Linked DNA regions of Mesorhizobium japonicum MAFF 303099. The protein of the gene in region 1 interacts with the protein of each later gene in a pairwise test. Links are inferred from orthologs where the notes say so. Each region holds a gene or a part of one and is shown in the gene's direction. Other genes may lie near its edges. The genes, in order: ybgC, MAFF_RS31955 and secA.

What was found.
Region 2: the proteins of ybgC (region 1) and MAFF_RS31955 interact in binary tests that used the Escherichia coli proteins (3 or more experiments, as listed by UniProt). The link is inferred for Mesorhizobium japonicum MAFF 303099 from one-to-one orthologs.
Region 3: the proteins of ybgC (region 1) and secA interact in binary tests that used the Escherichia coli proteins (3 or more experiments, as listed by UniProt). The link is inferred for Mesorhizobium japonicum MAFF 303099 from one-to-one orthologs.

Annotation. Positions count from the first base shown.
Region 1 is NC_002678.2:3,123,367-3,133,626, reverse strand. The notes cover bases 2,573-5,375. They hold ybgC (tol-pal system-associated acyl-CoA thioesterase), read left to right. Parts: upstream 2,573-3,640; coding sequence 3,641-4,111; downstream 4,112-5,375. Other genes in these bases: tolR (protein TolR), read left to right, coding at 5,262-5,375; tolQ (protein TolQ), read left to right, coding at 4,541-5,251; MAFF_RS16335 (glycoside hydrolase family 5 protein), read right to left, coding at 2,573-3,583. Also shown: Holliday junction branch migration protein RuvA, read left to right, coding at 1-180; Holliday junction branch migration DNA helicase RuvB, read left to right, coding at 224-1,261; MAFF_RS16340 (metallophosphoesterase), read left to right, coding at 1,421-2,317; more of MAFF_RS16335, read right to left, coding at 2,333-2,572; more of tolR, read left to right, coding at 5,376-5,714; MAFF_RS16315 (cell envelope integrity protein TolA), read left to right, coding at 5,722-6,879; Tol-Pal system beta propeller repeat protein TolB, read left to right, coding at 6,922-8,232; peptidoglycan-associated lipoprotein Pal, read left to right, coding at 8,467-8,973; tol-pal system protein YbgF, read left to right, coding at 9,184-10,260.
Region 2 is NC_002678.2:6,494,242-6,504,651, forward strand. The notes cover bases 2,408-5,360. They hold MAFF_RS31955 (acyl carrier protein), read left to right. Parts: upstream 2,408-3,742; coding sequence 3,743-3,979; downstream 3,980-5,360. Other genes in these bases: fabD (ACP S-malonyltransferase), read left to right, coding at 2,408-2,746; fabG (3-oxoacyl-[acyl-carrier-protein] reductase), read left to right, coding at 2,806-3,543; fabF (beta-ketoacyl-ACP synthase II), read left to right, coding at 4,014-5,276. Also shown: MAFF_RS31940 (LTA synthase family protein), read right to left, coding at 1-1,553; more of fabD, read left to right, coding at 1,799-2,407; endolytic transglycosylase MltG, read left to right, coding at 5,379-6,659; MAFF_RS31970 (YicC/YloC family endoribonuclease), read left to right, coding at 6,815-7,705; gmk (guanylate kinase), read left to right, coding at 7,727-8,383; MAFF_RS31980 (DUF1330 domain-containing protein), read right to left, coding at 8,515-8,808; 16S rRNA (adenine(1518)-N(6)/adenine(1519)-N(6))-dimethyltransferase RsmA, read right to left, coding at 8,873-9,712; 4-hydroxythreonine-4-phosphate dehydrogenase PdxA, read right to left, coding at 9,709-10,410. UniProt on the Escherichia coli protein: Carrier of the growing fatty acid chain in fatty acid biosynthesis.
Region 3 is NC_002678.2:2,790,073-2,800,833, forward strand. Bases 4,823-8,126 are described here. They hold secA (preprotein translocase subunit SecA), read left to right. Parts: upstream 4,823-5,193; coding sequence 5,194-7,926; downstream 7,927-8,126. Other genes in these bases: MAFF_RS14655 (peptidylprolyl isomerase), read right to left, coding at 4,823-4,932; MAFF_RS14665 (lipopolysaccharide biosynthesis protein), read left to right, coding at 8,048-8,126. In the rest of the region: bifunctional glutamate N-acetyltransferase/amino-acid acetyltransferase ArgJ, read right to left, coding at 1-517; MAFF_RS14640 (caspase family protein), read left to right, coding at 687-1,916; MAFF_RS14645 (MFS transporter), read right to left, coding at 1,938-3,155; MAFF_RS14650 (TetR/AcrR family transcriptional regulator), read left to right, coding at 3,349-3,945; more of MAFF_RS14655, read right to left, coding at 4,021-4,822; more of MAFF_RS14665, read left to right, coding at 8,127-9,448; MAFF_RS14670 (GNAT family N-acetyltransferase), read left to right, coding at 9,448-10,728; MAFF_RS14675 (creatininase family protein), read left to right, coding at 10,731-10,761. UniProt on the Escherichia coli protein: Required for protein export, interacts with the SecYEG preprotein conducting channel.

The DNA of each region.
Region 1 (10,260 bases):
CAGGAGCTCGGTGAAGGAGTGGCGCCCGCGCCGATCACCGATGCGGTTTCGGCACTGGTCAATCTCGGCTATTCGCGCGACACCGCCGCCAATGCGGTGGCCGCGGCACTGAAGACGGCGGGCGAGGACGCGGATGCCTCGAAGCTGATCCGCTTCGGGCTGAAGGAACTGGCGCGGTGAGGGCTCGCTTGTCCCTGCTCGTGCCATATGCCAGGAAGACAGCATGAGCCTGTCGCCCCGTCTCATTGCGCCGGAAAAACGCGGCGAGGATGCCGATCAGACCTTGCGGCCGCAGACGCTCGCCGACTTTGTCGGCCAGGCGGCGGTGCGGGCCAATCTCAAAGTCTTCATCGAGGCCGCCAAGGGCCGCAACGAGGCGCTCGACCATGTGCTGTTCGTCGGGCCGCCGGGGCTGGGCAAGACGACGCTGGCGCAGATCATGGCGCGCGAACTCGGCGTCAATTTCCGCTCGACGTCCGGACCGGTCATCGCCAAGGCCGGCGATCTCGCCGCATTGCTCACCAATCTCGAAGAAGGTGATGTGCTGTTCATCGACGAGATCCACCGGCTCAATCCTGCGGTGGAGGAAATTCTCTATCCGGCGATGGAGGATTTCCAGCTCGACCTGATCATCGGCGAGGGGCCGGCGGCGCGTTCGGTCAAGATCGACCTCGCCCGTTTCACCCTCGTCGCCGCCACCACGCGACTTGGCCTGCTCACCAATCCGCTGCGCGACCGATTCGGCATTCCGGTGCGGCTCAATTTCTATACGGTCGAGGAACTGGAGCAGATCGTCCGTCGCGGCGCGCGCATCCTGCAAATGCCGCTCGGCGACGATGGCGCGCTGGAGATCGCGCGGCGCGCGCGCGGCACGCCGCGCATCGCGGGGCGGTTGCTGCGCCGCGTGCGCGATTTCGCCTCGGTCGCCGGCGACGGCCATGTCGACCGTCTCATCGCCGACGAGGCGCTGACCCGGCTTGAGGTCGATGCGCTCGGCCTGGACGCGCTCGACCGCCGCTATCTCTCGATGATCGCCCGCAATTTCGGCGGCGGGCCAGTCGGCATCGAGACGATCGCCGCTGGGCTGTCCGAGCCGCGCGATGCCATCGAGGACATCATCGAGCCTTATCTGATCCAACAAGGCTTCATCCAGCGCACGCCGCGCGGCCGCATGCTGACGGCCAACGCCTGGCGCCATCTCGGCCTCGACGCGCCGAAGGATTTGGCGCAGCAGCAGATCAACCTGTTCCAGGAAGAATAGCGGCCAAGCGATCAGGCTCGGATTTTCAGGCCAGTGATCAAGCATCCGTGAACGGCTTGCGCAAAATCTGCTCGTCTTTGCCGATTTGCCGGCGCAATCCTGGATTTTATCGAACGCGTGCGGGGAACCGCTGCGATCGAAGGGCCGGGGAGCCAATCCATGATAACCAGACGCGGGTTCCTGCGCTTCATCGGCGGGTCGTTCCTGACGGCTGCCGCGCTCGGCGCCTATGCGGTCGGCATCGAGCCGATGCTCTTGACCCATGTGAAGCGTTACGCGCTGACGCCGCCGCACTGGCCTGATGGCCTGAAGCTGCGGGTTGTGGCGCTCGCCGATATCCATGCCTGCCGGCCCTGGATGACGCAGGAGCGGATTGCTTCTCTCGTCGAAGACGCCAATGCGCTGCAGCCGGACCTCATCGTGCTGCTGGGCGACTACATTGCCGGCATGCCCCTGGTGACGGGACCGGTGACGCCGTCGCAATGGGCGTCCGCGCTGTCGGGCCTCAAGGCGCCGCTCGGCGTGCTGTCGATCCTTGGCAATCACGATTGGTGGAGCGACGGCTTTGCGCAGCGCGCCGGGGCAGGCCCAATCATCGCACGCAAGGCCCTGGAAAAGGTCGGCATCCCGGTGCTGGAGAACGATGTCGTGCGCCTGGAGAAGGATGGCCAGAGCGTCTGGATCGCTGGGCTTGCCGACCAGCTGGCGCTGCTGCCGGCCAGGAAGGGCGACGATTGCAAGGGGCTCGACGATCTCGACGGCACGCTGGCCAAGGTTGGCGACACCGCGCCGATCATCCTGCTCGCCCATGAGCCCGATATTTTTCCGACCGTCCCGTCCCGGGTTTCGCTGACCCTGTCGGGCCACACCCATGGCGGGCAGGTGCGGCTGTTCGGCTATTCGCCGGTCGTGCCGTCGCGTTTCGGCAACCGCTATGCCTATGGCCATGTCGTCGAGAAAGACCGCAATCTGATCGTTTCGGGCGGACTCGGCTTCAGCATCATGCCGGTGCGTTTCGGCGTGCGGCCGGAGATCCTGCAGATCGACCTTGGCTGATTTGAACAACAGCTCTCAGTGAAGCGAGCGGATCACGTCCATCACATCCGGCTCGCCCTTGTCGCCATTGAAGGCGTCGACGATGCCGAAGGCGCCGCCATAGCTCCACACCGACCATGAGAAACCATGCGCCTCGGCGCGGGCGATCATGTCCCTGACGTAAGCGGCGCGGTACTGCGCCGGCATCACATAGGCATTGCCATATTCCTGGCGGATCATGCCGAACTCGCCCAGCGTGATGTTTTCCGGCTTGACGCCGTTGGCTTTCGCCCATGCCTCAACCTTTTTGAACGGCGCGTCCATCAGGCCGAGCAGCTTGTCGGGACTGTCCATGCTGGCGACCTGTTCGTCGAGATAGGCCAGCAGGCCGCTCTGCCGTGTCCACGGCGCCTCGGCCTTGATCCGGGCGCGGATGATGTCGAGCGTCGCGTCGAGCTGCGCCTTCGGCACGGCATTGAGCGGGTAGGGCAGGCCGGTCACATAGGGAATAAAGTCGCCGGCCCAGGTCGCGCCCTGATGGGTGAGCAGGAACGGATCATAGGAGTGGAAAGTCCAGATGACATTGTCGTCGGAGATCGCCTTGGGATCGATCTTCTCCAGGGACGAGGCGGCGGAATAGCAGGCGCCGGTCAGCACCAGCGTCAGTTTCGTGGCCGACGATCGTGCCGCGGCGAACAATTCGCGCTGGCGGTCCGGCCACAGGCTGGTGCCATCGCTGTCGCAGTCGACGATCGGCTCGTTCATCGGTTCGAAGGCGACCTTTTCGGGATCCTCGCCGGCCAGGGTGCGGGCCATCTTGCGCACCATATCGAGGTAGCGGTCGAAGGTCCGGGGATCGTCCATCACCTGCGCCATGCCGATCTTGCGGCTGCCGCCGGCCGGGATCAGGTGCATGTCGACGATCACCTTCAGGCCGGCACGGTTGATCATGCGCACCGAGTCCAGCACGCTGGCATAGAGGTCATCGCGCAGCGCCGCTGTCTGGTCGGACAGGAAAGGCGACGGGTCGACCGGCATACGCAGGAAATCGAAGCCTGCTCCCTTGAGCGCTCTGAGATCGTCATCTCCAAGGAATTTGCGCCATTCCGGATAGGGCAGTATGGTCTTGGCGTCACCCCATTGATCCTCGCCGGGCCAGGTGACCCACTGGTCAAGATTGAGGCCGCGCTTCATCGTGAAAGTCGCTGCCTGGCCAGGCAACACCAAGGCCATGAGCACCAGCAGCGCCGCCATCAAACTCTTGATCATCGCCGTCAACGGTGCCATCCGATGCTTTGTAGCGCGGAGAACAGGTGCCTCGTCGGGACTTAAAAAGGAAGCGCAATGGACGATCATGGTGAATCGGCGACGCTGCTGGCCGGGCTTTCCGGCGCGCTGACGACGTTCGGCCACCGGCTGATGGCGCGGGTCTATTATGCCGACACCGATTTCTCCGGCGTCGTCTACCATGCGCGCTATCTCGAATTCCTCGAGCGCGGCCGCTCCGACTATCTCAGGCTCACCGGCGTGCATCACACGGAGCTCGCCGACGGCAAGCATGGTGAGAAGATCGTCTGGGTGGTGCGGCGCATGGAGATCGATTTCCGCAGCCCCGCCCGCATCGACGACATTCTGACCGTCGATACCCGCACCGACGCCATTTCCGGCGCGCGCATCTTCATGGCGCAGCAGCTCAGGCGTGGCGACGAGGTGCTGGTCGAAGCCAAGGTCGAGGCGGCGATCATCGGCGAGAATGGACGACCGAGACGTTTTCCCAAGGAGTGGGTTGCGGCCTTCATGCCCAAGGTGGGCTGATATTCAGTGATGCCGGCCTGCAAACGGCGGTCTCCTGCGCCTCCCCGTTCTACTGCGACGCAGTAGAACTGTGCTCACGTACACAAAAGTACGCTCCGCTCCGGTTCTCGGAGCCCACCGCTTTCGACTCGGCCTGACCTGAATCTCAACCCACCTTTGAACGGCGTATGAGTTGACGCAGGCCCGGTTCGGGGACTGACGGGCGCGGCAATGCGCCGCGCCTTATTTACTAACCCATCCTTAACCATAACGGTTCATGAAGAGATTGGTGAAGATTGGCGTTATCCAACGCCTTCCTTTCACCAATATTTGCCCTGAAAAGGCCGCTAACGGCACGGTTTGGGGCGTCCGGTAGCTTCGTGCGAACCGACCACAAGGGATGCCAGGGGCCAGCTGCCAGCTTCGCCCGGAAATCTTAAGGACGTAACGATGGAAAATATCGCACTCGCCGATCCGGGCGCGCAATTGTCGATTTGGGCGCTGTTCATGCAGGCCAGCTGGGTGGTCAAGCTGGTCATGATCGGGCTGCTCTGCGCCTCGGTCTGGACCTGGGCGATCATCATCGACAAGCTGGTTGCCTATGGCCGCATGCGGCTAGCGCTGAACCGCTTCGAGCAGGTCTTCTGGTCCGGGCAGTCGCTGGAAGAGCTCTACCGCACGCTCGCCGACCGCAAGACATCAGGCATGGGCGCCATTTTCGTCGCCGCCATGCGCGAGTGGAAGAAGAGCTTCGAGAAGGGCGCCAAGACGCCGCTCGGGCTGCAGACCCGCATCGACAAGGCGATGGACCTGGCGCTGACCCGCGAGATGGAGAAGCTGGAGGGCCGCCTCGGCTTTCTCGCCACCACGGGCTCGGCGGCGCCGTTCATCGGTCTGTTCGGGACGGTCATCGGCATCATGACCTCGTTCCAGGCCATTGCCGGCTCCAAGAACACTAGTCTCGCGGTTGTCGCGCCCGGCATCGCCGAGGCGCTGCTGGCGACGGCCATCGGCCTGCTCGCCGCCATCCCGGCCGTCATTGCCTACAACAAGCTGTCATCGGATGCGAGCAAGCTCGCGGTGCGCATGGAAGGGTTCTCCGACGAGTTCTCCGCCATACTCTCGCGCCAAATCGATGAAAAAGTCGCGCCGAAGGCCTGAGGAGTAGCTGATGGGTATGTCCGTAGGCATGGCGGGACGCGGCGGGCGCGGCCACAGGCGGCGCGGCCGTCATCATGGGCTGATGTCGGAAATCAACGTCACGCCAATGGTCGACGTCATGCTGGTGCTGCTGATCATCTTCATGGTCGCGGCACCGATGCTGACGGTCGGCGTACCGATCGACCTGCCCGACACGCAGGCCAAGGCGATGAATGCCGACACGCAGCCGATCACCGTCTCGATCAACGCCGCCGGCCAAATCTATCTCCAGGAAACCGAGATCCCGATCGAGGAATTGGTGGCCAAGCTGCAGGCGATCTCGAAGACCGGTTATGAGGAGCGCATCTTCATCCGTGGTGACAAGTCCACCGACTATGGCACGGCGATGAAGGTGATGGCCCGCATTTCAGCCGCCGGCTACAAGAATATCGGCCTGGTTTCGTTGCAGGAACAGGATCAATAGACGCGAGATGAAAACCGGCCTCACCACATCGGTGATCTTGCACACGGCGGTGCTGGCCTTCGGCCTGTTCACCCTGTCGGCGCCGGCCGCGCTCCCGTCCGCTGATGTCGAGTCGGTCGCGGTCGATATCGTGCCGATGGAAGCCATCGCGCAGACGCTGCAGGGCGACAAGAAGGCCGTGATGCATGAAAAACCGGCGCCACTGCCGACGCAGCGCCCGGACATCGTGCCGGCGTCGCAGAAGGTCGGCGAAAACAGCGTCGATACCGACAAGCCGATAACGCCGGAAGCCAAGCCGAAGCCCGTCGACATGACCTCGGCCCCGCCACCCGCGCCGACCCCCAAAGAGACGCCGAAGACCGAGGACGTACCGAAGCCGCAGGAAAAGCCGAAGCCCATTCCGGCGACGGAAGTGGCGCCTGCGCCGACGCCCAAGGAAGAGGTCAAGCCCGAGCCGGTCAAGCAGACCGAGCCGAAGCCGACGCCGGCCAAGCCGGCGCCGACCCCGCCGCCGCAGGACAAGACCGCCGCTATCGATCCGACGCCCGAGGTCAAGCCGGATGCCGTCGCCGAGGCCATAGCCAAGGATCCGCCGGCCGAAGAGACGCAATTGCCGAGCTCGGCGCCCGCGCCGGAAGCACGGCCGAAGCCGCAGCCGGCGCAGGCCGAAAGCGCCAAGGCGCCGGAACGCAAGGATGCCGAGAAGCCGGTGAAGGAAGCGTCGTCGAAGCCGAAGTCCGACGACAAGCAGTTCAACGCCAACGAGATCTCGGCGCTGCTCGACAAGCAGAAGCCGTCCGGCGGCGGCGCCAAGCGTTCGACGCAGCAGGCCTCGCTCGGCGGCGATAAGGATCAGGGCCAGAAACTGTCGAAGTCGGAGCAGGGCGCTCTGGAAAGCCAGTTGGGTGGGTGCTGGACGCTGCCGGTTGGCCTGGAGGGCTCGGAGAACTTCGTCGTCGTCGTGCGCTTCAACCTGGACAATTCCGGCAAGCTCGATGGCCGCCCGTCCGTCGAAAAGTCGAGCGGTAACCGGCAGTTCGATGAAAGCGCGGTTCGCGCGGTTCAGAAATGCGACGTGGCCGGCCTGCAGGTTCCTGCCGGCAAGCAGGACATCTGGAACGACATCCGGGTCACTTTCGATCCAAGGGAGATGCTTGGCCTCTAGGCCTGGCGCCCACCCAAATCAAAAGAAGAGAAGCGAGAAGATATGAGATCCTTCCTCAAGCCGCTCCTGACGATTGCAGCCATGGCGCTGGGCATGACGGCCGTAATCCCCATGCCGGCATGGGCGCTCGTCGAGCTCAACGTCAACAAGGGCAATGTCGAGCCGCTGCCAATCGCCATCACGGATTTCCAGGGCGGCGATGCGCTTGGCGCGCAGATTTCCCAGATCGTCACGGCTGACCTGAAACGCTCCGGCCTGTTCGCGCCGATCGACAAGAGCGCCTTCATCGAGAAGATCTCGAACCCGGATGCCGCCCCCCGCTTCGACGACTGGAAGGTGATTAACGCGCAGGCGCTGGTCACCGGCAGCGTCAGCAAGGAAGCTGACGGCCGCATCCGTGCGCAGTACCGGCTTTGGGATACTTTTGCCGGCCAGCAGATGTCGGGTGAGCAGTTCTTCGCCAACGACGCCAACCAGCGCCGCGTCGCCCACATCATCGCCGACGCCATCTATGAGCGGCTGACCGGTGAGAAGGGCTATTTCGACACGCGCGTGGTGTTCATCGACGAGTCCGGCGCCAAGAATGCGCGCAAGAAGCGCCTGGCTATCATGGACCAGGATGGCGCCAACGTCCGCTATCTCTCGGACGGACGCTCGATCGTGCTGACGCCGCGTTTCTCGCCGAACCGGCAGGAAATCACCTACATGTCCTATGAGAGCGGCCAGCCGCGGGTCTATCTCCTGCAGATCGAGACCGGGCAGCGCGAACTGGTCGGCAATTTCCCCGGCATGACCTTTGCACCGCGCTTCTCGCCCGACGGCCAGAAGGTGATCATGAGCCTGCTGCGCGACGACGGCAATTCCAACATCTTCGCCATGGACCTGCGCAGCCGCTCGACGACGCGGCTGACCAACTCGACCGCCATCGACACCTCGCCCTCCTATTCGCCCGACGGCAGCAAGGTGGTGTTCACCTCCGACCGCGGCGGTCGCGCGCAGATCTATGTCATGGGCGCCGACGGCTCGGGCCAGACCCGCATCTCCTTCGGCGACGGCGTCTATTCGACGCCGGTGTGGTCGCCGCGCGGCGACCTCATCGCCTTCACCAAGCAGACCGGCGGCGAATTCCAGATCGGTGTCATGAAGACCGACGGTTCCGGCGAGCGCATCCTGTCGTCCGGTTTCCAGCAGGAAGGACCAACCTGGGCGCCGAACGGCCGCGTGCTGATGTTCTTCCGCGACTCCAATGGCGGGCCGAAACTGGTTTCGGTCGACCTAACCGGCCGCAACGAGCAGCCGATCCCGACGGCGAACTTCGCGTCGGATCCCGCTTGGTCGCCCTTGTTGGAATAGCGTCGGCCGAATTGCCACACATGCTGAAAAGGGGCCGTTTCGGCCCCTTTTCCACGCCTTCGTCGCGTTTTGGCCGCATTTCCGCCTAGGGTCCGCGCCAACTGTGACCCCGATCAAAAGGTTGCGGACGGGCAGCCTAAACCAAATTTTAACCGTGTTTCTTGAATGCCGGTTAACCCAAACGTGGTTACTGGGTGATCAACGAAATCACTCGAAATGCGAAGGAGAGGCGGCATGGGCCGTATCGCAGCACTTACCAGAAACCCGGTCATGATCGCGCTGGTGGCGATGCTCGCCATCGCCGGTTGCGCTTCGAAGAAGACGCCGAACAACGCCGCCGACCTCGGCCTCAACGGCGCCGGTGCGGCAACGCCCGGCTCGGCGCAGGACTTCACCGTCAACATTGGCGACCGCATCTTCTTCGATACGGACTCGTCCTCGATCCGCGCCGACGCGCAGACCACACTCGCTCGCCAGGCGCAGTGGCTGAACCAGTACAAGCAGTACGCCATCGTCGTCGAAGGTCACGCCGACGAGCGCGGCACGCGCGAATACAATCTGGCGCTCGGCGCCCGCCGCGCTGCCGCCGCCCGCGACTTCCTGGTTTCCAAAGGTGTCGCTTCCAGCCGTCTGAAGACCATTTCATACGGCAAGGAACGTCCGGTCGCGGTCTGCGACGACATCTCCTGCTGGTCGCAGAATCGCCGCGCCGTCACCACGCTCAGCGGCGCCGGTTCCTGAGTTGCCCGCGTCGGGAGACGCGAGCGCGCCGACTGGCAAAAATGCAACACAGCTTCGCGAAAGGCGGCCTTCGGGCCGCCTTTTTCATATCCGGGTGCCCGAAACAAAATTTGGCCGAAGTCTCGCGTCCTGCTATGAGCCGAGGGCGCTTGGCTGGTCCCATCCTGATTGGAAGGCGCGAACAGACTAACGACACACGGCGAGAGGCACATGCATTTGAGATCGGTTCTGAGCGGCACGCTTGCGGCGCTGCTCCTATCAGGCTTCACCGCCCTGGCAAGCGGCCCGGGGGCAAGCGGCCCAGGGCAGTCAACCGACAGCGGCTTTTCCTTCCATCTGCCGAGCCTCGAACTGCCGAGCCTCTTCGGCGACAAGAAGAAACCCGACCAGGTCCAGTTCGCGCAGCAGTCGAACGGCGCCGGCGCCACCGGGCTCGAGGACCAGCTGCGCCAGATGAACGGCAAGATCGAAGAGCTCAATTTCCAGATCCTGCAGATGCAGGAACAGATGCGCAAGCAGCAGGAAGACAACGAGTTCCGCTTCCAGCAGCTTGAAGGCGGCGCGCAAGGCGGACAGCCTCCGGCGCCGAAGAAATCCGACGCCACCACCAACACCAACACCGACGTGGCGGCGGCCCCGGCAACCCAGGCTCCGGCTGATGCCGGCGCCGCGCCTGGCGGCAATCAGTCCGCGGGCGGCAAGACAGTCGAGGACGTCATCGTCGAATCGCCCGAAGGCGACCCCGGCAAGGTGATTCCCGGCACGGGAGCTCCGGAAAAGACCTTCGGTTCCATCACTGTCGACAAGAACGGCAATGTGATCGATGCCGGCGGCAACACCCAGTCGACTGCGCCGACGCAAGACGCGGCCCCAGCCACCAAGGCCCCGGCCAAGGCCGGCAAGTCCAACGGCACGATCGTCGCGGCGCTGCCCTCCACCAACGACCCGGAAGAGCTTTACCGCAATTCCTATCAGTTCATCCTGTCGGGCGACTACGGCACCGCCGAACAGGGTTTTCGCGATCATATCTCCCGCTTCCCGCGTGATGCGAAGGCGGCGGACGCCCATTACTGGCTGGGTGAATCGCTGCTTGGCCAGCAGAAATACCGCGACGCGGCCGAGGTCTTCCTCGCCGCCAGCAAGGACTACCCGAAGGCCAAGAAGGCACCCGACATGCTGTTGAAGCTCGGCGTGTCGCTGGTCGGCCTCAAGCAGCACGACGTCGCCTGCGCCACCTTCAGCGAAGTCGGCAAGCGCTACCCCGACATCTCCAGTGCACTCAAGGAA
Region 2 (10,410 bases), 3.4 Mb from region 1 along the record:
CCGGTTTCGACATAGACCGGCCCCAGCGGTGGCAGATGGTCGCCGAAGAAGGCGACAATCGTCGGTCGCTCCCGCTTCTTGGCCCATTCGATCAGACGTTCAAGGCCGCGGTCCGCGTCGGCTGAACCTTCCGCATAACTCAACAGCGAGTCGCGCGCCCATTGGCTGATCGGCGCCTGCACCGCGTGGGTCGGGTTGTAATAACGGTTCGGTTCGTAGGGGCCATGGTTCTGCAGGCTGACCGCGAAGAAGAACACCGGGTCGTCGCTGGCGCCGGCTTCGCGGATGATCTCGTCGGTCATCGCCGCGTCGGATGCCAGCGGTCCGCGCTTTTCCATGGGCGGCAGCGTCTCTTCCGACTTGAAATCGTCGAAGCCGAAATCGGCGTAGACCGCGCCACGGTTCCAGAACCAGTTGGTGCCGGGATGGATGGCGCGCGCCCTGTAGCCTTCGCTTTTCAGGAAGGTCGCCACGGAAGGCGTCGGCGTGCGCACATATTGCTGGTAGGGGATGCTGCCAGCCGGCAGGAAAGCGTTGGAAAAGCCGGTCAGCGCCTCGAATTCGATGTTGGCGGTCATGCCGCCGAATTCAGGCGAGAACATCGAACCGGAACGCAATGCCCGCACGGTGGGAATCGGATCCGGCGTGATGGTGACGCCTGGCAGCTTGGTCGGATCCCAGAAGGATTCGCTCATGACGATAATGATGTCGGGCTTTTCATCGGGCACCGAGGCCGTCATCTGCGGCCGGTCGATCGCCGCGATCGCCTTGTCCGTATAGCCCGGCGGTGCCGAGACATGCGCCATCGGCACGTTGAGCGCGAAGGCGAGCGCAAAGCCGTTGGAGGCGTAGTTTTCCTTCTGGTCCCACATGATCGGGATGATCTGCAGCCGGTCCCTGGTCCAGGAGAAGGTGGCATAGTCCATGATCGAGACGAAGAAGGCGAGCAGCGGCACCGCCAGCGTCAGCCGGGCAAGGCGGCCCTTGTGGCTGAGCGCTGGAACCTTGCGGCGCCACAGCCGCCAGCCATAGACGAGCAGCGACAGGCCGGCGATGATGCCGGTGACCATGGCGAGCGCGGTCATCGGCCGCTCACGCACCAGAAGCGGCAGCAGCGCAAAGATCTGGCGAGCGTAGAGAAAGTCAGTCGGGTAGAGCGGATCGCCGAGATAATGCGATTTCTGATGGCCGACAAAGGCCAGCGCCAGCGTCAAGGGCGCGACGATCATCAGGCTCTGATGGCTGCGTCCCAGCAAGGCGTCGAGACCGATGAGGATCAGCGCGAACACAACGATGGTGGTCCAGCCCGGCTTGAGCGGCTGCAGGAAGAAGGAAACGGTGCCGGCAAAGTCGCCGCGCACGATCAGTTCGATGGCAAACACCAGGATGGCAGAGATCGCCAGGCTTATCAGCCCGTAACGGACGACCGGCCATCTCCGGCCCGGCAGATAGCCGGTGGACGGATCGTCTTCCAGGAATTGAGGCACGGCTTTACCCGCGCGTTTCGAACTCTTTGCCACTTTCACTTCCCACCCAGCGACAACCCAAGTCACGCGATTGTCATATAATTGTCACGCAAAGCTAGCGCCTGTGGCGGAAATAAGAAGAGCCAGCAAACGATTCGTGAGCGGTTTTCATCAGGAGTGATCGCCAAAAAGCCTTTTGGAACAGGCACTCGGCGCACGGTTCGGAGCTGGGTCCGGGGTGAACCGGGCTTGACTTGGCGGCCCGCCTTGCGCCACAGGCAGGGAAAATTCGTGTTATCAGCCAAGTAAAACCAGTCTTCGGGAGCCCTCGCATGGCCGTCGCATTCACCTTTCCGGGACAAGGCAGCCAGGCTGTCGGCATGGGCAAGGACCTCGCCGATGCCTTTCCCGAGGCGCGCAGGGTCTTCCAGGAAGTCGACGACGCGCTCGGCGAGAACCTGTCGAAGCTGATCTGGGAAGGTCCGGAGGAGACCTTGACGCTGACGGCCAATGCGCAGCCGGCGCTGATGGCGGTTTCGTTGGCGGCGATCAGGGCGCTGGAAGCGCGCGGTTTTTCGCTGAAGGACAAGGTCGCCTATGTCGCCGGCCATTCGCTGGGCGAATATTCGGCCCTTGCCGCAGCCGGCTTCGTTTCCGTCGCCGATGCGGCCCGGCTGCTGCGCATTCGTGGCAACGCCATGCAGGCGGCGGTGCCGGCCGGCGAGGGCGCCATGGCGGCGATCATCGGACTGGAGCAGCCAGATGTCGAAGCCGCTTGCATCGAGGCCGCGCAAGGGGCCAGCAAGGTCTGCCAGATCGCCAATGACAATGGCGGCGGCCAGCTGGTCATCTCCGGCGCCAAGGCCGCGGTCGAGCTGGCTGCCAAATTGTGCACCGAAAAGGGCGCCAAGCGGGCTCTGATGCTGCAGGTCTCGGCGCCCTTCCATTCGGCGCTGATGGCACCGGCTGCCAATGTCATGCGCGAGGCGCTCGCCGGTGTGACGAAGCATGCGCCGGGGGTGCCAGTGGTGTCCAACGTCACGGTGACCCCGACCAGCGATCCCGACGAGATCGCCCGGCGCCTGGTCGAGCAGATCACCGGCCGCGTGCGCTGGCGCGAAACAGTCGAATGGTTCGGCGCCAACGGCGTCACCACGCTTTACGAGATCGGCGCCGGCAAGGTGCTGTCGGGCCTGGCTCGGCGCATCAACCGCGACATCGCGACATCGGCCGTCGGCACGCCGGCCGATGTCGAGGCCGCGCTGGCCACATTCGCATAATCCACTGGCGATTTGACCCCACCCGTGTGAAGGGTGTTTTCTCAGATCAGGAGACGAAAATGTTCGAACTGACCGGCCGCAAGGCGCTCGTCACCGGCGCATCGGGAGGCATCGGCGAGGCGATCGCCCGCGTGCTGCATGCGCAAGGCGCCATTGTCGGCCTGCACGGCACCCGCATCGAGAAACTGGAGGCCTTGGCGGCCGAACTCGGCGATCGGGTCAAACTGTTCCCGGCCAATCTGTCGAACCGCGACGAGGTCAAGGCGCTCGGCCAGAAGGCGGAGGCCGATCTCGAAGGCGTCGACATCCTGGTCAACAATGCCGGCATCACCAAGGACGGCCTGTTCGTGCGCATGTCGGACGCCGATTGGGACTCCGTGATCGAGGTCAATTTGACCGCCGTTTTCCGGCTGACCCGCGAACTCACCCATCCGATGATGCGCCGCCGTCATGGCCGCATCATCAACATCACCTCGGTGGTCGGCGTGACTGGCAATCCCGGCCAGACCAACTACTGCGCCTCAAAGGCCGGCATGATCGGCTTCTCCAAATCGCTGGCGCAGGAGATCGCCACCCGCAACATCACCGTCAACTGCGTCGCTCCGGGCTTCATCGAATCGGCGATGACCGACAAGCTCAACGACAAGCAGAAAGAGGCGATCATGGCGGCGATTCCAACGCGCCGCATGGGAACGGGTGCCGAGGTGGCGTCCGCCGTCGCCTACCTTGCCTCCAACGAAGCCGCCTACGTCACTGGCCAGACCGTCCATGTCAATGGCGGCATGGCCATGATTTGACGGATGTGGCGGGGCTGTGAAAAGAGACCATTTCGCCTTGGACCTCAGCCATTTTTCGTGTAATGCGGCCCGCAACCCGGCGGTTCGGGCAAAAACCGGTTCGTAGCCGTTGCGTTTCCGGCAGGACCATCTTTCAGCTTGATTAGCGGCATTCTGCCCGCTAACGAAGACAGACAAACAAAAGACGAGGATGCCCCAAATGAGTGACACCGCAGAGCGCGTCAAAAAGATCGTCATCGAGCACCTTGGCGTCGATGCCGACAAAGTGACGGAGCAGGCGAGCTTCATCGATGATCTGGGCGCTGACAGCCTCGACACGGTCGAACTCGTCATGGCGTTCGAAGAAGAGTTCGGCGTGGAAATTCCCGACGACGCGGCCGAGACCATCCTGACCGTCGGCGACGCGGTGAAGTACATCGACAAGGCTTCGGCCTGACGCTTTCCGCAGTCATCACTGGGGAGGACCTGCGATGAGGCGTGTCGTCGTCACGGGCCTTGGGTTGTTGTCGCCATTCGGCATGGGCTTCGAGCACAGCTGGAAGGAACTTCTGACCGGCCGCAGCGCGGCCAAGCGCATCACCGAGTTCGAGGTGGAGGATCTTGCCTGCAAGATCGCCCACGTCGTTCCGCGTGGTGACGGCAGCAATGCCACCTTCAATCCTGAATCCGTGCTCGAGCCGAAGGAATTGCGCAAGATCGGTGACTTCATCCTGTACGGGATTGCCGCCGCCGACGAAGCGCTGAAGGATTCCGGCTGGGAGCCCAAGACCCACGAGGAGCAATGCGCCACCGGCGTGCTCATCGGTTCCGGCATTGGCGGCATCGAGGGCATCGCCGAGAACGCGATGATCCTCAAGGAACGCGGTCCGCGCCGCATCAGCCCCTTCTTCATCCCGGGCCAGATCATCAATCTCGTCTCCGGCCAGGTTTCGATCCGGCACGGGCTGAAAGGTCCGAACCATGCCGTCGTCACGGCCTGCTCGACCGGCGCGCATGCCATTGGCGATGCGGCCCGGCTGATCATGTGGGGCGATGCCGACGTCATGGTCGCCGGTGGCGCGGAGGCGCCGGTGACCAGACTTTCGATCGCCGGCTTCGCCGCCTGCCGGGCGCTGTCGACCGAGCGCAATGACACGCCGCAGACGGCGTCGCGTCCCTATGACCGTGACCGCGACGGCTTCGTCATGGGCGAGGGCGCCGGTGTTGTGGTGCTGGAAGAACTCGAGCACGCCAAGGCGCGCGGCGCCAAGATTTATGCCGAGGTGACCGGCTACGGCCTCACCGGCGATGCCTATCACATCACCGCACCGGCCGAAGACGGCGATGGCGCTTTCCGTTGCATGACCGCGGCGTTGAACCGGGCCAAGCTTACGCCCGCCGATGTCGACTACATCAACGCGCATGGCACCTCGACCATGGCCGACACGATCGAACTCGGCGCTGTCGAGCGGCTTGTCGGCAACGCCGCGTCGAAGATTTCGATGTCGTCGACCAAGTCGTCGATCGGCCATCTCCTTGGTGCAGCGGGAGCCGCCGAAGCGATCTTTTCGATCCTTGCGATCAGGGACAATGTCGCGCCGGCGACCATCAACCTCGACAATCCAGAGCGCGAAACCGCGATCGACCTGGTGCCGAACAAGCCTCGCTCCCGCCAGATCGACGTTGCGCTCTCCAATTCCTTCGGCTTCGGCGGCACAAACGCATCGCTTGTGTTCCAGCGCTACAATGGCTGATCGCCCGGCTGCCGGGCGATGCTTCGGCATGTCGTCAATTTTGCCATATTCGCCCCTACTCTGCCGCAGGGGATTCGTTGAGAGATCAAACGGTAGGGCGAAATGAACACAAATCCGGCGGGCAACGGAGAAGTCGGGCAGCGGCCGACGAACAATACCGGACCGATCGTGCCGAAGACGGCCAGCGAGGCCTTGCGGCCGGAAGCCGGAACGCCGCCGCCGAAGCGCTCGCGCGCTTCGCGCAGCCAGGTCGTCGTGTTCATGAACTTCGTCATCTCCCTGGTGATGCTGATGGTTCTTGCCGCGGGCGCAGCACTTTACTTCGGCAAGCAGGAATTCATCGAACCCGGTCCTTCGGCCAATGGCGACACCTTTCTGGTCAAGCCGAACACCGGCGTCCAGGACATCGCCGACCAGCTTGAGCGCCGTGGACTGATCAGCGACGCCCGCGTCTTCCGCCTTGGCGTGCGTGCTTTCGGCAACGATTCCGCGCTCAAGGCCGGCGAATACGAGATCAAGCCCCGGGCATCCATGCGCGACATCATGGAGCTTTTGAAAAGCGGCAAGTCGGTGATGTATTCCCTGACCATTCCGGAAGGGCTGACGGTCGAGCAGGCCCTGCAGCGTATCGCCGATGAACCCGCCTTGAGCGGCGACATGCCGGCGACAACGCCCCCGGAGGGCAGCCTTGCCACCGACACGCTGCGCTTCACGCGCGGTGCGACGCGCCAGCAGATGATCGACAAGCTGGTGGCCGATCAGAAGAAACTGGTCGACGAGGTCTGGCAGCGGCGTGCGCCGGATCTGCCGCTGGCCAATATCGAAGACTTTGTCACCCTGGCCTCGATCGTCGAGAAGGAAACCGGCAAGGGTGACGAGCGTTCGCGCGTCGCCGCCGTCTTCCTCAACCGCTTGGCCAAGGGCATGCGCCTGCAATCCGATCCGACCATCATCTATGGTCTGTTCGGCGGCAAGGGAAAGCCCGCGGACCGCCCGATCTACCAGTCGGACATCCAGAAGCAGACGCCTTACAATACCTATGTGATCAGCGGCCTGCCGCCGACGCCCATCGCCAATCCGGGCCGTGCAGCACTTGAGGCCGTGGCCAATCCATCGAAGACCGACGATCTCTATTTTGTCGCCGACGGTGCAGGCGGTCACGTCTTTGCCGCGACGCTCGACGAGCACAATGAGAACGTCGCCCGTTATCGTGCGCTGCAGAAGAAGCAGGCCGATGACGCGGCCAAGGCCGCCGCTGCCGCTGGTACAAACGGCAATGCCGACAAGCCTGCTACCGACAAACCAGCTGCCGACAAGCCTGCCGACGGCAGCACCGGGGGCGACAATGGCGACGCCGGCGGCGACGCGGGCGATGCCCAGTAGGTGAAGAAAGGCGTTGCCCGGAGGGCGACAGCCTGACATTTGAAGGAACGCCATGCGTCCGATTTCGACGCACCTACGGCGTGGTTATTTTCAAGCAGCACTTGCCCTGTCCGGAAACTGGTTTCGGGGTGATGCGCCAGGAATGTGCGGGCGACATGAATTTACAGAGCATGACCGGATTTGCGCGTGCCGTCGCCGAGCATGACGGCACCTCGATCGCCTGGGAGGTCAAGTCCGTCAACGGCAAGAGCGTCGAGGTGCGGCTGCGGCTGCCGCAAGGTTTCGAGCGTCTGGAGCCGGCGGTCAGGCAAACGCTGCAGAAGCGTTTCGCACGCGGCAATTTCCAGGCGACGCTGACCATCGGCCGCGCCGCCGGCGCGCAGGCGCAACCCGTCGTCAACGAGGCGTTTCTGAAGGACCTTGCGGGTCTCGCCAAGCGGCTGCAGGAACAGTTCGGCGTTGCTCCCGCGACGGCCGATGGGTTGCTGTCGCTGCGTGGCGTGCTCGACATTCCCGAAACCGTGGAAACCGAAGAGGCGCGCGCCGCGCTCGACATCGCCATCATGGCTGCGCTCGACGTATCGCTGAACGGGCTGGAACTGGCACGGCAAAGCGAGGGGGCGGCGCTGGCTTTGCTGCTGTCCGGCCATATCGACGCCATCGAGGCATTGACGCTGCGTGCGGAGGCGGATCCGTCCCGCGAGACGGCGGCGATCCGTGAACGCATCGCTGAGCAGGTCAGGCTGCTGATGGACGCGTCCGCCAACCTGGATGCGAGCCGGCTGCACATGGAAGCGGCATTCCTCGCCACCAAGGCTGATATTCGCGAGGAGATCGATCGGCTGAAGACGCATGTCGCATCTGGCCGGGCTTTGCTTGAGGGCGGCGGCGCCGTCGGTCGGAAGCTCGATTTTCTGGCACAGGAATTTAACCGCGAATCGAATACGCTGTGTTCGAAGTCGAACGCCGCAGCCGTCACCGCGATCGGGCTGGAGCTGAAGGCGGTGGTCGACCAGTTTCGTGAACAGGTCCAGAATCTGGAGTAGCCGATGGTCGCCAAGGAACCGATGGTTCCCAGGGATTTGGGATCCCGCATCCGCCGCCGGGGGCTGATGCTCGTCCTGTCGTCGCCATCCGGTGCCGGCAAGTCGACGATCGCGCGCAACCTCCTGGAAAGCGATTCCAGCCTCGAATTGTCGGTCTCGGTCACGACCAGACCGCGCCGCGGCAGTGAGATCGAGGGGGTTCATTACCATTTCCGTACGATGCGCGAGTTCGAGCGGTTGCGCGATTCCGACGCTCTGCTCGAGTGGGCGGAGGTGCACGGCAATTGCTATGCGACACCGCGCGAACCTGCGGAACTGGCGCTGGCGCAGGGCCGCGACATGCTGTTCGACATCGACTGGCAAGGCGCTCAGCAGTTGAAGGAGAAGATGCGCGCCGACATCGTCTCGATCTTCATCCTGCCGCCGTCGATGAAGGAATTGAAGGCCCGCCTGAAGCGCCGCGCCGAGGACCAGGAAGCGGTGATCGAGACGCGGCTGAAGAACGCCCGCAACGAGATCGAGCACTGGAAGGAATATGATTTCGTCATCGTCAATGACGATCTCGACCGTGCCTTCGCCGAGGTGCGGGGCATCGTCGTCGCCGAGCGGTTGCGCCGCGACCGCCGGCCGGGTCTCTTCGATTTCGTCTCGGGGTTGCTGGACGAGAAAACTGTCTAGAGCAATTCCAGGAAAAGTGTGAGCGGTTTTCCCTGGAAAAGCGCGTAGCGCTTTCCCTTGGGAATTGCGTCAAAACAAAGAGTTAGAGGGTTTCCGCGTTTCCAGGAAACGGTGAAACGCTCTGACAGGCGTCATGGCGCTATGCCGTCGACAAGGATCAGATGGCGGCTGAGCGCGGCGTCGCGCACATCTAGCGCTGCAGCATACTCGGCGGATGCGTACCAGCGCCGTGCCTGCTCAATGTCAGGAAATTCGACAACGATCAGCGGCGTGGGATGCCATTCGCCCTCCAGCGTATCCACCTGGCCGCCGCGTACGAGATAGCGCCCGCCATAATGGGCAATGGAAGCCGCGGCACGCGAGCGGTATGTCTGGAATGCCTCTTGGTCGCAGATGGTGACATCGGAAATGATATAGGCAGGCATTTAGGTTTCTCCGGCATGCTCGCCGAACTATCTATTCCTGCATCGTCGCAATTCCAGGCCGGCGCTAAACAGAATTGGTCAGCCTGACGAATTCCTCGACGCTGAGCGTTTCAGCGCGGCGGGTCGGGTCGATGCCCGCGCGCTCGAGCAGGGCCTCGCCGCCAAGGCTTTTCACACTCTGTCGCAGCATCTTTCGGCGTTGGCCGAAGGCGGCTTCGGTGACGCGGCCGAGTTTCTTTACATCGGCCGGCAGGGGCGTCGCGCGCGGCTCCAGATGCACCACCGAAGAGGTGACCTTTGGCGGCGGCGTGAAGGCCTGGGGAGGCACGTCGAAGGCGATCCTGGCCTTCGTGCGCCAGCCGGCCAGCACCCCAAGCCGGCCATAGGCGTCGCTGCCGGGCTCCGCGACGATGCGCTGGGCAACCTCGCGCTGGAACATCAGCGTCATCGACGCGTAGAAGGGCGGCCAGTCCACGACCGTCAGCCACCGGACGAGCAGTTCCGTGCCGATGTTGTAAGGCAGATTGGCCACGATCCGCACCTGACCGCTGGCTCCGCCGGCCGCGGAGGCGAGGGCGGCGAAGTCGGTTTTCAGCGCATCGCCGGAAACTACCTCCAGCCGGCCGGGATAGTGAGCGGAGACTTCGGCCAATGCCGCCAGACAGCGCTCGTCGCGCTCGATGGCGACAACCCGGCGGGCGCCGTTGGAAAGCAGTGCTCTTGTCAGGCCGCCAGGTCCCGGCCCAACCTCGATCACGGCGGTGTTTGTCAGGTCGCCCGCGCTGCGTGCGATCTTGCCAGTCAAATTGAGGTCGAGCAGGAAATTCTGGCCGAGCGCCTTTTTCGCCTGCAGCCCGTGGCGCTCGATGACATCGCGCAATGGCGGCAGCCCGTCGATGCTCATGCGGCCGCGGCCTTTTTGTCGGTGTCGGCGAGCGTTCTGGCGAGCTTCAAGGCGGCGATCAGGCTGTCCGGCCGTGCAATGCCCTTGCCGGCGATATCGAAGGCGGTGCCATGGTCTGGCGACGTGCGGATGAAGGGCAGGCCGAGCGTGACGTTGACCGCATCGTCGAAGGCCAGCGTCTTGGCCGGGATCAACGCCTGGTCGTGGTACATGCAAAGTGCTGCATCGTAGCCTGCCCGCGCCCGCGCATGGAACAGCGTGTCGGCCGCCAGAGGGCCGAAAGCATCGATGCCCTCGGCGCGCAGGATGTCGACCGCCGGCCGCACGATATGCTCGTCCTCCAGGCCCAGGGACCCACCTTCGCCGGCATGCGGATTGAGGCCGGCAATGGCCAGCCTCGGCCTGGCGATGCCAAAGCGGCCGGCGAGGTCGGCCGCGGTGATGCGCGCGGTCGCGACGATCAGTTCGGTGGTCAGGGCCTTCGGCACCTCGGCCAGGGCGATGTGGATGGTAACGGGAACCGTGCGCAGGTCAGGGCCTGCCAGCATCATGACCGGCATTGCCTCGACACCGCTGTGCCGGGCCGCCAGATGCGCCAGATATTCGGTGTGGCCAGGAAAGCGGAAACCGGCATCATAGAGCGGCTTCTTGGCGATCGGACAGGTGACCATGGCGGCGGCGTCGCCGGCAAGGCAGGC
Region 3 (10,761 bases), 330 kb from region 1 along the record:
CAAGCTTGACGGTCTGCGTCGCCACTTTCGGATAGGTGTCCGTGGTCATGATGGCCTTCGCCGCCTCGGTCCACAGGTCGGGCTTGCCATCACTGACCAGTCCGGCAAGCAGATGGCTGAACTTGGTCGTGTCGAGCGGCTCGCCGATGACGCCGGTCGAGGCCAGGAACACCTCACCTGCCGTGCAGCCGGCAGCCTTTGCCGCCGCCTCGCCGGTCAGCGCGGTGGATTCGCGGCCCTTCTTGCCGGTGAAGGCGTTGGCATTGCCGGAATTGACGACCAGCACCCGGGCCTTGCCGGCGGCAAGGTTCTGGCGGCAGAAATCGACGGGCGCCGAGGGGCATTTCGACTTGGTGAACACGCCGGCGACCGCAGTGCCGGCATCGAACACCATGGCCAGCAGGTCGGTACGGTTCTTGTACTTTATCCCCGCTTCGGCGGTGGCGATGCGCACCCCTTCAATGACAGGCATTTTGGGGTACTTCTTCGGCGCGAGCGGCGAAATCGTCGTGGACATGGGGACCTCGGGCGGGAAAATCGCAAGGGGAAGGCCGGTTTGCCCGATACGGCGCGCCGGCGCAAGGGCGTTTTCGCCGCGCCTGCCGGGGCGGCGGACCGCGCCGGATTAAGCCTGCATTTCAAATCTGTTGGCGTCGCCGGGACCTGTGGCGCTATGATTGCGCCCCATGGGCAGGCTTGCGATCCTCGCTTGGGCATTTCTGGGACTGTTGCTGCTGAGCGCCGACGCTGAGCCGGCGCGGCGCGTGGCGCTCGTCATCGGCAACGGCACCTATGCCGAGGCCGGCACGCTGGCCAATCCGGTCAACGACGCCCTCGACATCGCCGACAAGCTGCGCTCCATCGGTTTCGAGGTCATCGAAGGCAACGACCTCGGCAAGCGCGAGCTCGAACGCAGCATCGGCGAATTCTCCGATGCGCTCGAAGGCGCCGGGGTCGGGCTTTTCTACTATGCCGGCCACGGCCTGCAGGTCGACGGGCGCAACTACATCGTGCCGGTCGACGCGAAGCTTGACATGCCGGTGAAACTGCAGCTCGAAGCGGTACCGATCGACGAAGTCCTCGACATCATGGAACAGCAGACCAAGGTCAGCCTGGTGTTTCTCGATGCCTGCCGCAACAATCCGTTTGCCCGCAGTCTAAGCCGCACCGCCACGACGCGCTCGGCGACCGCGCTCGCCGGTCTCGCGCAGTTCGATTCGACGCGCGGCTCCTTCATCGCCTTCTCGACCGCGCCAGGCGCGGTCGCCATGGACGGCACCGGGCGCAACTCGCCCTTTGCATCAGCCCTTTTGCGGCACATCGCCGAACCCGGCCAGAGCATCAACGACATGATGATCGCGGTGCGCCGCGACGTCGTTTCGCAAACCCGCGAAGGCCAGCGCCCCTGGGAGCAGGGCTCACTGCTCGAACGTTTCGAGTTCGTCCCGGGTGACGGGCCAGCCCCGAAGCCCAAGCCGGCGGCCGAGCCGGCGTCGGCCCCACGGGTCGCGGCGCTGGAGCGCTCCGTGGGCGATGACAAGGCTTCGATCGAACAGTTCCTGCGCCGGGATTATCTGGCGCCCGACACCAGGACGATGGCCGAAACGGTCAAGCGGATCTACGGCTCGTCGGCCACTATTTTCGGTACACGCTACGACGCCGATGCCATCGTCAAGGTGAAGACCGACTGGTTCGCGCAATGGGCTTCGTGGTCGCTCGGGCTGGAACCCGGCAGCCTGGAGATCACGCCGCATGGCGAGGACCGCACTGAGGCCGCCTTTGCCATGCGCTACGACTACGTACCGAAGGACAAGTCGGCGGCACGGCTGACCGGCAAGGCGCGCGTCACGCTTGGGCTGGTCAAGGCCGCGGAGGGATGGCGCATCGAATCCGAAACCTCGCAGGCGATGCAATGATGCGCTGGCCCGGGCGCGAATTCACGCCCTTTGGCGCGACATGAATTCGGTGGCGAAACAAAGCAGTGCCGCAACCGGCAGCGCCAGGCCGATCCAGGACACCAGTGGCCAGCCGTCTTGCGCATAGGCCCAACCGCCGACACCCGAGCCGATGGCGCCAGCGATGAAGAACGTCGCCATGTAGAGCCCGTTCAGACGGCTGCGATGGGCGGCGCCGAGCGCGAACAGGTCGCGATAGCCGAGGACAAGGTTGGTCTGCACGCCGAAGTCGAGGACGATGGCTGCGGCAACCAGCAGCGCCAGCGAAAGCGTCGAACCGCTGGGGGCGATATGGGTTACGAGAAAGGCGACGGCGACGCACAGCATGGCAAAGGCTGTCGCCGGGCGGCTCCATCCGCGGTCGGCAACCCTTCCGGCGAGCGGCGCGGCGATAGCGCCGGCGACACCGGCCAAGGCGAACAGGCCGATGCCGCGCTGCGTCAAGCCGAAATCGGGTCCGGCCAGCAGCAGCGGTGTCGTCGTCCAGAACAGGCTGAAGGCCGCGAACAGGAACGCCTGATAGAGAGCCCGCCGCCGCAGGACCGGCGTCGAGCGCGCAATCTGCACCATGGACGCCAACAGTGCGCCATAGCTCAGACGCGCCGTCGGCACGCGCCTGGGCAGCGCGAACCGCAGCACCACGGTCAGCAGGATCATAACGGCGCAAGAGGTGAAGTAGACCACATGCCAGGACGACAGCGCGGTGATGAAACTGGAAAACGGCCGTGACAGCATTATGCCCAGCAACAATCCCACCGACACATTGCCGACCACGCGGCCACGCCTGGCCTCCGGCGCCAGATGCGCCGCATAGGGGATAAGGGTCTGCACCGCGACCGAGCCAAGGCCGACAAACAGCATCGCGGCCAGAAAAAACGCCGGCTGCGTTGAAATCGCCGCGCCCAATAAGGCGAGCGTCGCAACGGCGAGTATGCCAAGCACGAGCCTGCGGTTCTCGATCAGGTCGCCAAGCGGCACGATGAACAGCAGGCCCACCCCGTAGCCGATCTGCGCCATCGTAACGATCAGGCCCGCCGCATGTGGCGGCAGGCCAAGTTCGGCGCCAATCGGGCCAATCAATGGCTGTGCGTAATAGATATTGGCAACGATCAGCCCGCAGGCGGCAGCCAGCAAGAAGGTCATCCAATTCGAAATTGTCGTCTCGGCGGATGCGGAGCCGGATGCGGTAATGGTGGTCATGATGATGTCCATCGGAACGAAACGTTCCGTTGAATAGAACGAGCCGTTCCGTTTCGTCAAGCGATGATGTATGAGCATCTCTTGGCATCGGTGTATTTTGCGGCCAAATGGCTTCGTTTGGTCCGCAAAAGACAAACGGTTGCCGGCGGGTTGTTTCAGCCGAAACGAGAAACCGCTTCAGGAGGAACGGCTCATGGGCGAAATCGCCGATCCGGCACGCAAATCGATTGGCGCCAGGCGCAATCCCGACAGCGCCGAAGCCATTCTGGAGGCTGCCGAAGCCGTGCTGATCGAGGCCGGCTATGCCGGTTTCTCGATCGAGGCGGTGGCGCGCCGCGCCCGTGCCGGCAAGCCGACCATTTACCGCTGGTGGCCTAGCAAGGCGGCGCTGCTGCTCGAAGTCTACCAGCGCCAGAAGCGCGTCGACATTCCCGATACGGGAAGCCTGGAGGAGGATCTCGTCGGCTTCCTGGTCAATCTGTTCGCGCATTGGCGCGAGACATCGTCGGGCAGCGTCTTCCGGTCGCTGATCGCCGAGGCACAGTCGGATGAAACCGCGGCGGCGGCCCTGGCGGGCTATGCCGGAGCGCGCCGCACCCACACCGGCCAGATCATCGAGCGCGCCAAGGCGCGGGGCGAGATCGCCGGCGATATTGATCCGGGCGTGGTTGCCGATATCATCGCTTCCTACGCCTGGCGGCATCTCCTGACCAACCGGCTCGATGAACCCAAGGCCACGATACGCAAAATGGTCCGCTATCTCCTGCAAGGCATAGCAGCCGGCAGATAACGGCATGGCGGTCAACAAAAAAAAGGGCGCGGCAACCCTTGGCTGCCGCGCCCTTTTTGAAAAGATCGTTCAGACTTACTTGCCGGCTTCCATCGTATCGACGGCCTGCTTCAGCTTGGCGTCGGGGATCTCGACCTTGGCGCCGGCGCGCAACGACTTGACCAGGGCGAAATACTTGTCGCGGATGACCGCCTGCTTGGCCTGGTCCTTGACGTCGTCGAAGGCCGGCGGCTGCTTGGCGCGCTTGTCCTCGAGCTTGATGACATGCCAGCCGAACTGCGTCTGCACCGGCTGCTCGGTGTATTTGCCGACCTCGAGCGCGAAGGCTGCCTTGTCGAACTCCGGCACCATCTGGCCAGGCCCGAACCAGCCTAGGTCGCCGCCATTGGACTTGCCCGAGGGGTCGCTGGTGTGCTCGTTGGCGAGCTTCTGGAAATCACCGCCTCCGTCGAGCTGCTTGATGATCGCCTCGGCCTCTTCCTTCGTCTTCACGAGGATGTGACGGGCATGCACCTCGTTGACCGGCGGCGTGTTGGCGATTTCCTGGTCGTAGCGAGCGCGGATCTCGGCGTCGGTGACCTTGTTGACGACGCCCTTCTCGACCATCTCGCCATGCAGCGCGCGTTGCTGCAGGAAGGCCATGCGGCGCTGGAAGTCGGGATCCTTGTCGAGACCGTCGGTAACGGCCTTGGCGGCCATGACGCGGATCTCGATGGCCGCCGAAAGGGCAGCCGCGCGGCGCTGTTCGGGCGGCAACTGCGCGAATTGCTGCGACAGCTCGCCTTCGGCAAGCACCAGGTCGGCTTCGGTCAGGGGCTGGCCGTTGACCGTGGCGACCACGGCATTCGGGTCGACCGGCGCCGCAGCGGGTGCGGCCGGAGCAGCAGGAGCGGCCTCCTGCGCCATGACGGGCGACAGGCAAAGAGCCGACAGGCCGAAGGCCAGACCAAGGCTGGCAAGCGACGCACGGCGGAACAACAAGGGCATAAGGATGACTCCGGTGAAGGATTGTAAGGAGGGGTGGCTTCCAATCAGCCAGATTGTGGCGGAATTTGGCGCGACCGGCAGGGCCAGCGCGGCGTTGACATCAGTTGAGCCCCCTCTTATCTGTCCAACGACTTTGCGTCCAGAACCGTTTTCCGGGCGCTTTTTGTGTTTGCCCGTATTCAGGCGGTGCGATCACGCGGATTTGATGGGGCCGGCCGGCGCCTGTCTCAAGATTGAGAATTCTATCGAAAGGACCATTGGATGGTCAGTCTCGGCGGTCTCGCCCGTAAGGTTTTCGGTTCCTCCAACGACCGTCGGGTCAAATCGACCCGGCCCCGTGTCGAGGCGATCAACGCCATGGAAAACGAGATGCGGGCGCTCTCCGACACCGAACTCGCGGGGCGTACGGAAAAATTCCGCCAGGACATCGCCAATGGCGCCAGCCTTGACGACCTTCTGGTCCCGGCCTTCGCCACCGCGCGCGAGGCGGCACGCCGCGTACTCGGCATGCGCCCCTTCGACGTCCAGCTGATCGGCGGCATGGTGCTGCACAATGGCGGCATCGCCGAGATGCGCACCGGCGAGGGCAAGACCCTGGTGGCGACACTGCCAGTCTACCTCAACGCACTCGCCGGCAAAGGCGTCCATGTCGTCACCGTCAACGACTATCTCGCCACCCGCGACTCCGAATGGATGGGCCGCGTCTACAAATTCCTCGGCCTCTCGGTCGGCGTCATCGTCCATGGCCTGTCGGACGAGGAGCGCCGCGTCGCCTACGCATCCGACGTCACCTACGCCACCAACAACGAGCTCGGCTTCGACTATCTGCGCGACAACATGAAGTATGAGCGCGCCCAGATGGTGCAGCGCGGCCACAATTACGCGATCGTCGACGAAGTCGATTCCATCCTGGTCGACGAGGCGCGCACGCCGCTGATCATTTCCGGTCCGCTCGAGGACCGTTCGGAAATGTACAACACCATCGACACTTTCATCATCCAGTTGCAGCCGCAGGATTATGAGATCGACGAGAAGCAGAAGACCTCGATCTTCACCGAGGAAGGCACCGAGAAGCTGGAGAACCTGCTGCGCGATGCCGATCTGCTCAAGGGCGAGTCGCTCTACGACGTCGAGAACGTCGCCATCGTCCACCATGTCAACAATGCGCTGAAGGCGCACCGGCTGTTCCAGAAGGACAAGGACTATATCGTCCGCAACGGCGAGATCGTCATCATCGACGAATTCACCGGCCGCATGATGCCCGGCCGCCGCTATTCGGAAGGCTTGCACCAGGCGCTGGAAGCCAAGGAGCATGTGGCGATCCAGCCGGAGAACCAGACGCTCGCCTCCGTCACCTTCCAGAACTACTTCCGCCTCTACAAGAAGCTGTCCGGCATGACCGGCACGGCGCTGACCGAGGCCGAGGAATTCGGCAACATTTACGGTCTCGAAGTCACCGAGATTCCGACCAATCTGCCGGTCATCCGCAAGGACGAGGACGACGAGGTCTACCGGACGGTCGAGGAGAAGTACAAGGCGATCGTCAAGGAGATCCGCGAAGCCAGCGCCAAGGGCCAGCCAACGCTGGTCGGCACCACCTCGATCGAGAAGTCCGAGCAGCTGGCGGATCGCCTGCGCAAGGAAGGTTTCAAGGATTTCGAGGTGCTGAACGCTCGCCACCACGAGCGCGAAGCGGCGATCGTCGCCCAGGCCGGCAAGCCCGGCGCCATCACCATCGCCACCAACATGGCCGGCCGCGGCACCGACATCAAGCTCGGCGGCAATGCCGAGATGCGCATCGCCGACGAACTGGGCGACATGCCTGAGGGCCCCGAGCGCGAGGCGCGCGAGAAGGAAATCATTGCCGACGTCGAGCGCCTGAAGGAAAAGGCGCTGGCCGCCGGCGGCCTCTACGTGCTCGCCACCGAGCGCCATGAATCGCGCCGTATCGACAACCAGTTGCGCGGCCGCTCCGGCCGCCAGGGCGACCCCGGCCGTTCGAAATTCTTCCTGTCGCTGCAGGACGATTTGATGCGCATCTTCGGCTCCGAGCGCATGGACGGCATGCTGCAGAAGCTCGGCCTCAAGGAAGACGAAGCGATCATCCACCCCTGGATCAACAAGGCGCTGGAGAAGGCGCAGAAGAAGGTCGAGGCGCGCAACTTCGACATCCGCAAGAACCTGCTGAAGTATGACGACGTCTCCAACGACCAGCGCAAGGTGGTGTTCGAGCAGCGCATCGAGCTGATGGACGGCGAAGGCCTGTCGGAAACCATTGCCGAGATGCGCGAGGGCGTCATCGACGAGATCGTCGCCAAGGCCATTCCCGAAAACGCCTATGCCGAGCAGTGGGATGTCGCCGGCCTGAAGGCTGAGGTCGCCGAATTCCTCAATCTCGACCTGCCGGTCGAGGACTGGGCCAAGGAAGAGGGCATCGCTGAGGACGACATCCGCGAACGTATCACGCAGGCCGCCGACGCCGCCGCCAAGGAGCGCGCCGAGCGCTTCGGCCCCGAGGTGATGAACTATGTCGAGCGCTCCGTGGTGCTGCAGACGCTCGACCATCTGTGGCGCGAGCACATCGTCAACCTCGACCATCTGCGTTCGGTCGTCGGCTTCCGCGGCTACGCGCAGCGCGATCCGCTGCAGGAGTACAAGGGCGAGGCCTTCGAGCTGTTCCAGGCGATGCTCGGCAATCTGCGCCAGGCCGTCACCGCGCAGCTGATGCGCGTCGAACTGGTCCGCCAGGCCGCCGAAGCCCCGCCTCCGGAAGCGCCCGACATGTTCGGCACGCATATTGACGGCACCACCGGCGAGAACGATTTCGAAGGCGGCGAAACCGCCCTCCTGGTGCGCCAGGAGCAGAACGCCGTCGTCGCCCCCGAAGACCGCGACCCGAACAACCAGGCGACCTGGGGCAAGGTCGGCCGCAACGAAGCCTGCCCCTGCGGCTCCGGCAAGAAATACAAGCACTGCCACGGGGCGTTTGCTTAAGGGCGCCGCTTCCTTCCCCCGTCACTGTACGGGGAGAAGGAAGCTCTCCACCCACGTTTTCTTAATGTGTCTCCGCTACACCAACGCCTGAAAAAGAGGCGGAAAACGGAGAGAGATCGGGGTGCGCTTTTCCGCGGCCACGACTGCCGGGCGGTTCTTGCCGCAGCGTTTGGCGCTGCGCGTGGGGCCACTGCTTGGCCGCATCGACGCCGTGCTGTTCACCGCCGATGAGCGTGGCGAGGCCGGCCGCATGTCGGTCATCGCCTTCTCCATCCGCATCGTCAGCGCCGTCATCGCCTTCATCAGCCAGGTGCTGATGGCGCGCTGGATGGGGTCGTTCGAATACGGCATCTTCGTGCTGGTCTGGGTGACGATGGTGATCGTCGGCAACCTCGCCTGCCTCGGCTTCCACACCTCGGTCATCCGCTTCATCCCCGAATACCGCGAGCGCGGCCTGATGGACGAACTGCGCGGCATCGTCGTGGCCAGCCGCCTGTTCGTGCTGATCGCCTCCACCATCATCGCCGGGCTCGGCGCGCTCGGCGTCTGGCTGGCGGCACCCTGGATCGAAAACTACTACGTCATCCCGTTCATCCTCGGCGTCATCTGCCTGCCGATGATCGCGCTGTCGGACCTGTTGCAGGGCCAGGCCAGGGCGAACAGCTGGGCGCTTTTCGCCCTCTCGCCGACCTACCTGATACGGCCGGTGCTGATCCTGCTGTTCATGGCGCTGATGCTTCTCGCCGGCTACGCGGCCGATGCCAGGACGGCGATCTTCGCCTCGATCGCCGCCACCTATGTCACCACGCTCGCGCAGCTGGTCGGCGTCACCCACCGCATGGAGAGGCAGATCCCGGCCGGGCCGATGAAAGTGCATTTCGCGCAATGGTTCATCGTCTCGCTGCCGATCTTCCTGGTCGAAAGCTTCTTCTTCCTGCTCACCAATGCCGATGTGCTGATGGTCGGCGCCTATATGGATCCCAACGACGTCGCCGTCTATTTCGCCACGGTCAAGACGCTGGCGCTGGTGCATTTCGTCTATTTCGCCGTCAAGGCCGGTGTCGCCCAGCGCTATGCGCAGTTCACCCATGGCGAGCCGGAAAAGCTTGCCGTCTTCGCCCGCGAGACGGTGTCGTGGACCTTCTGGCCCTCGCTGCTGATGGCGCTGCTGGTGCTGGCGCTGGGCAAACCCATGCTGGTGCTGTTCGGCCCCGAATTCACATCGGGCTATCCGCTGCTGTTCCTGCTCGTCTTCGGCGTCGTGGCGCGCGCCGCCGTCGGCCCCTGCGAAAGCCTGCTCACCATGAGCGGCAACCAGAACATCTGCGCCGCCGTCTATGCCATGACACTGGCCTTCAACATCGGCCTTAACGTGGTGCTGATCCCGCGTTTCGGCCTGTGGGGCGCCGCCATGGCCACCGCCTTCGCCATGATCTTCGAGGCCAGCGCGCTGTCCTTCACGGTCTGGCGCAAGCTCGGCATCGTCATGGCGATCTTCGTGCCTGCCAAAGGAGCCGCCTGATGGTCGCCATCCCGTTGCTCGAGGAAACCAGCGGCGGCACCGCCGGCGCCATGGTATCCGGCCTCGCCGGTCTGGCGCGCGATCCCGATCCCGCCCATATCGAAATCCTCGCCAACAACCGGCCGGAGCGCAAGCTTGCCATCTATCCGGCGTCCGCCGGCTTCGACCTGGTCGAGGAACTGGATTATCTGTGCGCCCGCACGATCGAGCCGAACGTCTTCTTCAACCCGCGCTTCCTGGCGCCGGCCATGCCCCGGCTGGAGGATCGCGAGGTGCGCCTGGCGGTGATCCGCGACGGCGACGAATACCGCAACCGGCTGCGCCTGCTGGTGCCGATCTCGGTGGAACGCCCGGTGGTGCCGCTCGGCGTGCCGGTGATGCGCACCTGGTCGAGCCCGTTCGGTCCGCTCGGCACGCCGCTGATCGACCGCGACGATCCGGTCGGCGTCGTCGAGGATTTCTTCTCGATGCTGTCGCGCCCGCATCTCAAGCTGCCGAAAGTCTTCGTGCTGCCCGACATCAGGCTGGACGGTCCGGTGGCGAGCCTGCTCGACACCGTGGCCGAGACGCGTGGCCTGACGCTGGTCACCACCGGCCAGACCCCGCGCCCCGTGCTGGAGAGCGAGCTCGACGGCGACGACTATCTGAAGGCATCCCTGCGTTCGCACCATTATCGCGAGTTCCGCCGCCTGAAGCGGCGTCTTGCCGGCCTCGGCAGGCTGGAGCATGTGGTGGCGCGCGGCCCCGAGGAGATCCGCCACGCCATCGAAAGCTTCCTGACGCTGGAAGCGTCCGGCTGGAAGGGCCGTGAGCGCACCGCCATGGCGATCGACCGCTTCCGCGCCGCCTTTGCCCGCGAGGCCGTGCACCGGCTCGCCGAGCAGGACATGTGCCGCATCCATTCGCTGACGCTTGACGGCCGCACCATCGCCTGCCTGATCGTGTTCGTCGAGGCTGGCGTCGCCTATACCTGGAAGACGGCCTATGACGAGACGCTATCAGCCTATTCGCCCGGCACGCTGCTGATGATCGAGGTCACAAGGCAGCATCTCGACGATCCCAACATCATGATGACCGATTCCTGCGCGGTCCCGGATCATCCGGTGATGAGCCGGCTGTGGGCCGAGCGCAAGCCGATCGGCACGCTGGTGATCGGGTTGACGCCGGATGCCGATCGCCTCGCCCGCCAGGCCGCCTCGCAGCTCCATCTCTACCGCGAGACCCGCAACATGGCTCGCCTGCTGCGCAACCGCATGAAGAGCCTGCTGAGACGGCGGTAGCCATGATCCCGAACCTTCGTGGCCGCCGGCGTC